DNA from 3 places in the Colwellia sp. MB02u-10 genome. Region 3 is predicted to be linked to each of the others. Evidence: predicted binding sites of a transcription regulator. Region 3 holds the regulator's gene; each other region holds the start of a gene.
What was found. The regulator sigma-54, encoded in region 3, starts transcription at its own class of promoters, with help from an activator protein. The targets are predictions, from matches to a motif close to GTTGGCACGNNNNTNGNNT.
Positions count from the first base shown of each region.

Region 1: the regulator sigma-54 is predicted to act here: its motif matches at 938-956, upstream of H4J59_RS05830 (flagellar hook-length control protein FliK).
Region 2: the regulator sigma-54 is predicted to act here: its motif matches at 789-807, upstream of H4J59_RS06010 (flagella assembly protein FlgT).

Region 1 covers NZ_JACGVK010000105.1:36,588-38,864, forward strand. The annotation lists gene H4J59_RS05830 (flagellar hook-length control protein FliK) at 1-876, opposite strand, end outside; gene fliJ (flagellar export protein FliJ) at 1,127-1,561, opposite strand; gene fliI (flagellar protein export ATPase FliI) at 1,590-2,277, opposite strand, start outside.
Region 2 covers NZ_JACGVK010000105.1:74,273-76,549, forward strand. The annotation lists gene H4J59_RS06005 (FlgO family outer membrane protein) at 1-417, opposite strand, end outside; gene H4J59_RS06010 (flagella assembly protein FlgT) at 848-2,011, shown strand; tRNA gene H4J59_RS06015 (tRNA-Arg) at 2,139-2,214, shown strand.
Region 3 covers NZ_JACGVK010000139.1:52,007-54,283, forward strand. The annotation lists gene lptB (LPS export ABC transporter ATP-binding protein) at 1-17, shown strand, start outside; gene H4J59_RS17985 (RNA polymerase factor sigma-54) at 69-1,574, shown strand; gene hpf (ribosome hibernation promoting factor) at 1,611-1,898, shown strand; gene ptsN (PTS IIA-like nitrogen regulatory protein PtsN) at 1,928-2,277, shown strand, end outside.

The DNA.
Region 1 (2,277 bases), on a different contig from region 3:
AAGCATGGCACTGGCTAATTTATCAAAGTCTTCATTGATCACTGTTTTCTGAGTAACATCAAGTTTTGCATCTGTAACCGATGTCGTTGCCACAGTCGCTGTACTTTGATTAACGAGGTGAGTTTGTGGTGCTTCGATATCGCTACCAAGTTTAAATTCACTCGCTTTATCGCTGGCACTATTTTGTAATGCGCTATTGTTAGTTATTTGGTCAATATCTTGGGCTTTATCTAAGCCGGCATTGCCTTCTTCAGTTAATGCTTTTATGCCGGCTTGCTTTGCCATTAGCTCGGCATCATCAATGCTACCTTGCTCACTCTTTAATGGCGTTGTGCCAGCAGTTGTTGTTTGCATATAGCCTGATGTAACGCCGCCGCCCTGCACTGTCCCTTCAACAGCATTATTTGCTGTAGATTTTGTCAATAATTGCTCTGCTCCACTTAACATTTTTAATAAATCAACCGCGTCATCATTTTCAACATCGGTCGCTAAGCCATTTTGGGCTTCGGCTTGATGTTCAGTTTGAGTTTGAAAGCCAAGATAGGATTTTAGCTCAGCGTTTGGCGCAGAGAGAGTCTCGGCATCGTCTATCGGTAAAGGCACAGGTAAAGTACGGGCATCATCAGCCTCATTACCTTTGGATAAACGCTCGCGTTTTAAAGCCTCTTGGTGTTGTTCTGCCGCTTTAGAGACAAAATTGCCATATGGCTCAGTATTTCCTTCTGATTCTTCCGCTTTTTTTCTGGCATAGTGTTGCTCCATCGCATCATTAAATGCGTTGCTTTTAGCTTGACTTTTTATTGACAAACTACCTTTAGCACCAGAGGTGTCGGGGCTTTGGCCAGCATCAGTAGACAATATATTTATTTGAGACATAACAGACCTTTCTTAAATGTAGACTTAAGCGCAATTTAATAAATTATTTCTATAGTTAATTAAGCAATATTCATTCCAAAACTAACTTTCAAAAGAGCTGACAATACAATAACAACATAAATCTAGGCGATAAATCTTAAAATTAACTGAGTATATAAACATCAATAACAAACCTTGAGTTTATATCTTGATGCTCATGGGTTTTACTCAAGTACTTAATCTATTGTCTCTAGTATGAACATCGCGGAGTTTAGCGACGGCGACGAACAAATTGTTGTGTCGCCATTTCATCAAACATTTTTTGTTCTTTTTTATTCGCGACTAATTGCAGGGCAGCAAGCTTTTTATTACGTAGTAATTCTACCGCTTGTATTTTTTGCCTTTGCTCTAACCATTGTTTTTTTCGCGTATCAACTAATGCTTTAGCTTGATGAACCGCAACTTTAACCTGTTGAGAGGCGTTATCTAGTTTCGCGATAAAAGCATGAAAATGGCTATATGTTGCACTATCAATACCCTCGATTGAACGCTGATTAAGCCGGCGCATATATTCTAAACGATAATCGCTAACACTTTTTAAACGCGCTTTGTTTTGTTCATAATCGACCTCTGCCACTTGTAATGCTTGTGAGGCTTTTTGTTCTTTATCAAGTTCATACTTATATAAGGTGTTCAACTGTTTCATCGGTTTAGTGACCTATGCGTTATTGTGTCTACTGATTTTTATTGGCATGAGCTTGCGCTGCCGCTAATACTTCCTGCAGCTGAGTTAAACTTTGATCATAAGGAATAATTTCAAGCGTTTTTTGCTGCAAAAAAAATTGAATTACGGGTTGCAAATCAATCGATTGATCTATTCTTGGATCCGTACCTCTGCTGTAGGCGCCAATGGCAATCAAATCTTTATTTTCTTGATATAAGGCATAAATCTGCCGCAGTTGCCTGGCAAGTTGCTGATGTTCTTGGCTGGTTACCATCGGCATAACTCGACTAATTGAGCCTTCAATATCAACCGCTGGATAATGCCCAGCATCAGCTAATTTTCGTGACAAAACAATATGACCGTCTAAAATGGCACGGGCAGCATCAGCAATCGGGTCTTGTAAATCATCACCTTCGGTTAAGACAGTAAAAAATGCACTGATTGAACCTTGGCCCTCCCCGCCATTGCCAGCTCGCTCAACGAGTTGGGGTAATTTAGAGAAAACTGATGGCGGATAACCTTTCGTTGCTGGTGGCTCGCCTACCGCTAGTGCTATTTCGCGCTGCGCTTGTGCATAACGCGTCAGTGAATCTACCAGTAATAAAACATTTAAACCTTGGTCACGAAAGTATTCGCTGATTTGCACTGCGGTTTCACAGCCCTTAAGCCGCATTAACGCTGAATTATCGGCAGGTGCT
Region 2 (2,277 bases), on a different contig from region 3:
ATAGTCAATTATCTGACGTTCTGGCAATTCTTTCCAATCGCGACTGAAAACATAATCACCATCGGCCGTTACACGAATATGTCCAGTGGTTTTAAAATCAATAACAACCAGGCCATGTCGTTGCATTTCATGGATAAAACTTTCTGACAGTTGATTGCCTAACGAGTTAGTTGATTCTAAATTTTTTAAATCGACAAATGATGCAACAGCAATTGGCGTTTTAGGCGTAACAAAGGTGCTACTTTCCAGCATTTGATACGCAAGACCTTTCACCACGTCATTTATCGCATGACGAGGTAACTTAAAACTGTCAATTTCTTCTTTATCGGCATAAGAAGATCGATAAAAATCATCTTTGGTTGTCACAGAACACGACATCACTGTCGGTATTATTATTGCTATAAGCCAATTTTTCATTTAGCTCTCCTCAATTAATGCTAATGTCGTAAAATTAATGAAAATAATTAATAAAATTAATAAAGCATGATCCGCGCCAATATTTTTATTTCACCTCAACTTGGTATAATACAGGGTAGACTAAAACTATACCCCTAGATTATTGGCTATAGTTTTAGTCTAATTGTTCTGCCTATTTACACTTTTTTTCAGCACTGATTCTGTATCACTTTCAAAACACCTTTTTATCCAATCACCAGACTTTACCAAACCAGATAGGGTTTTTAATGCCTGATAAAACCCTACTACTTTTATCGCTATCAGCAAGCTAATACCGATAAAAGTAGTTTGTTGGGCCACTTTACTTATCTTGAGTTGAACTTTTATTTGAAATAGGCACAAAACCTGCATATTTAAAAAAGAGATTGATTCCCTATTAAAAGAGACCTTTATGCGTTTAAGTTTATTTTACCTTTGCTGTGCTATATATAGCAGCGCTAGTGTCGGACAATGGTATGAATCGCAAGGTGTGGCGAGCATAATAAATGCTGATAATAAAACAGCAAAAACACAGGCTATGCACAATGCGTTGAAAAAAGCCTTACTGGTTGCCGGTGCTTCAGTGTCAAGTGTTCAGCAAGTGGTTAATGGTTTACTCACCCAAGACGAAATTAGCATCCGCGCTAGTGGCAGTGTTAATTCATTAGAGCTAGTCAGTGAACACTATAGCGACGACTTAGTCACTGTCATCATAAGGGCTGATATTTTTCCACAAGAAAAAAAGTGCTTCGCGGCTGATTATAAAAAATCTATGCTGTTAACTCGCAGTAATATACTACACCGTGAACAAGCTAATGTTGGTAACATCTACGCTATTGATAGCACCTTAATCCAACAGCTCGCTAATAAAATACAGCAGCAAGGTATCTATTTGGAGACTAAACTGGCCTTGCAAACTAAAACAGAATTTTCACGTTATAACCAAAGCCTGCAAAGCCAAAATTTAAAAGAATTAACCATGTCATTAGCCAACATGACAGATAGCCAGTATGTTTTGTTTTCAGAGATACAAGATCTTTCTCTAGCAAATGACGAAAATAATAACTGGCAGTTTTGGCAAACAAACGTCTATCAACGCCAATTTAATCTTGCCCTTTATATTCACGACGGTACTACAGGTGAAAGAGTTTTGGCTAAACACTATCAAAGCTCTGCCCCGTGGCAATTCGGTAAGCGCAAACAAGTTGACGTTACTAGCCATAACTTTTGGCAAAGTGACTATGGCCAAAGCATTAGTCTAACCTTAGACAGCATAGTCAGTGATATTGATGAGAACATGATGTGTCAGCCTACCCAGGCTAGAATTGTGCAAGTACAGGGTAACTCACTGACTTTTAACTTAGGAAAAAGACACGGGGTTAAAATAGGTGATGAATTCTCTTTGCTACATTTCAATAATTTTATCAGTGATGATAAGCGCTCTTATTCAGCTTTTAACATCAGTCCTTATAAAGTTATAGTAACTTCTGTCAGTCAAGACAGTGCCCGGGCAACCACCACTGAGCAGCACATATTAGACAACATCCAAATTAACGACTTGGCGGTAAGGTATTAGCAAATTTGATAAACGCTACAAATTATGACCATTAATTAAATAGTTATCAGGTGTAAAGTGTATTTTTTTGAATACTAATTTATAAAATAGCTGTAGCATAGGCTAGCACGATAATTATTTGCATTATGTCCTCATAGTTTAACTGGATAAAACTGCGGCCTCCTAAGCTGCTGCTCCAGGTTCGAGTCCTGGTGGGGACGCCAGTAATTATTTATACAAAATTTGCAGGGAAGTACTTGATAACTAGCGGTACTGAGGTTTTATAG
Region 3 (2,277 bases):
AACAATTCACGCTATAGTGAATAAAACCAATTGAACTAATGAATTTGAATAGGGAAAAGAAAACGTAAATGCGTCCTACTCTGCAACTCCGTATCGGACAACAGTTAACGATGACCCCGCAATTGCAGCAGGCGATCAAACTGTTGCAATTATCAACTTTGGATCTTCAACTAGAGATTCAAGAGGCACTTGAAAGTAACCCTTTGCTTGAAGTTGACGAAACGCACGATAACAATTCAGAAAATACCCCTGACCATTTAGAAGCAGGATATTCGGTAACTTTAGGCGAAAAGTCAGCAACATCCTCTGATGGCAGCGAAGACTCCACTCCCTCGATAGACGAAATTAGCTCCTCTGAAGGTTTAGCAAAAACAGACATCCCCGAAGAACTAAACAGTGATAGCACATGGGATGATAACTTCAGTGCCGGTGTCAGTAGTGGCGGTGTTGGCCATGCCTCAGAAGATTATACTTATCAAGGTGAAACGAAAGACTCATTACAAGACCATCTGATTTGGCAGATGGAACTAACGCCCTTTACTGACACTGACAGAACCATTGCCATTGCCATTATTGAAGCCATAGATGAAGCAGGTTATTTAACCGTTTCAGCCGAAGAGATCTTAGAAAGTGTCGGTATTGATGGTGTAGAACTTGATGAGATTGAAGTGGTGTTAAAGCGTATTAACGTATTTGACCCCATTGGTGTAGCCGCTCGTTCAATTCCCGAGTGCTTGCGTATTCAGCTTAATCAATTTGCTAAAGATACCCCTTGGTTAGCGGAAAGCAAAATTGCCGTCAGCGAGTATATTGATTTACTCGGTAATCGCGATTATCGTCAATTGATGCGTAAATTACGCTTGAAAGAAGAGCAATTACGCGAAGTTATTCGCCTAATACAAAGTTTAGATCCCCGTCCAGGTGATAGCGTCATAAAAAGTGAAGAACAATATGTTATCCCAGACGTGTCTGTTGAAAAGAAAAACGGCCGCTGGACAGTAGAGCTCAATCCTGACACTGCACCTAAACTATCGGTTAATCAGCAATACGCGGCTATGTCTCGTTCAATGAAGTCATCTACTGATAATCAATTTATTCGCTCTAACTTGCAAGAAGCAAAATGGTTTATTAAAAGCTTAGAGAGCCGTAACGAAACGCTTTTAAAGGTTTCAAATTGTATTGTGCAACGCCAACAAGGCTTTTTTGAACATGGACCTGAGTCAATGCGCCCTATGGTATTGAACGATATTGCCGAAGCCGTAGATATGCATGAATCAACTATTTCTCGTGTGACCACGCAAAAATATATGCACACGCCTAGAGGAATTTTTGAGCTTAAGTACTTTTTTTCTAGCCACGTTAGTACTGAAAACGGCGGCGAATGTTCATCAACGGCTATTCGAGAATTAATTAAAAAGCTAGTGGCTGCTGAAGTGCCTGCAAAGCCACTCAGCGATAGTAAAATGGCAGATATTTTAGCAGAGCAAGGTATACAAGTGGCAAGGCGTACCATTGCCAAATATCGAGAGTCACTTTCTATACCGCCATCAAATCAACGTAAAAGCCTATTGTAGGCAGTTTTATTCAGCCAATAAAGAGGATTGAAGTATATGCAAATTAATCTTACTGGACACCATGTCGATGTTACCGATTCATTACGTGATTATGTCAATGGCAAGTTTGAAAAACTAGAACGTCATTTTGATCATATCAATAATGTACATGTAGTATTAACGGTAGAAAAACAGAATCAGATTGCTGAATCAACAGTGCACTTAAGTGGCACCGAAGTTCATGCTAAGGCACAGCATAGTGACATGTATGCATCGATTGATGCATTAATTGACAAGCTAGATCGCCAAATATTGAAATATAAAGGTAAAATCAACAAACATTAGCGCCATTTCGCTACAGGTCTTAGAAGTTTATGAAGTTGCAAGACATCTTAACCCCGGACTGCACTATTTGTGCAGCACCGGGTGCCAGTAAAAAACGTATATTAGAATATTTAAGTCGCTTGGCCGCCGATAAACTCGACAGTCATGATACTTTTCAGCTCTTAGAAAGCTTAGTTAAACGCGAAAGAATGGGTTCAACGGGCATAGGTAATGGCATTGCTATACCTCATGGCCGTCTAGAAAATGCTACGCCTACGAAACCTATTGCCGTGGTTATTACCACAGAACAAGCGATTAATTTTGACGCTATTGATCATCGCCCCGTTGATATTTTTATCGCCTTATTCGTTCCTGAAGAAGAATGCCAGAGCCACTTGAG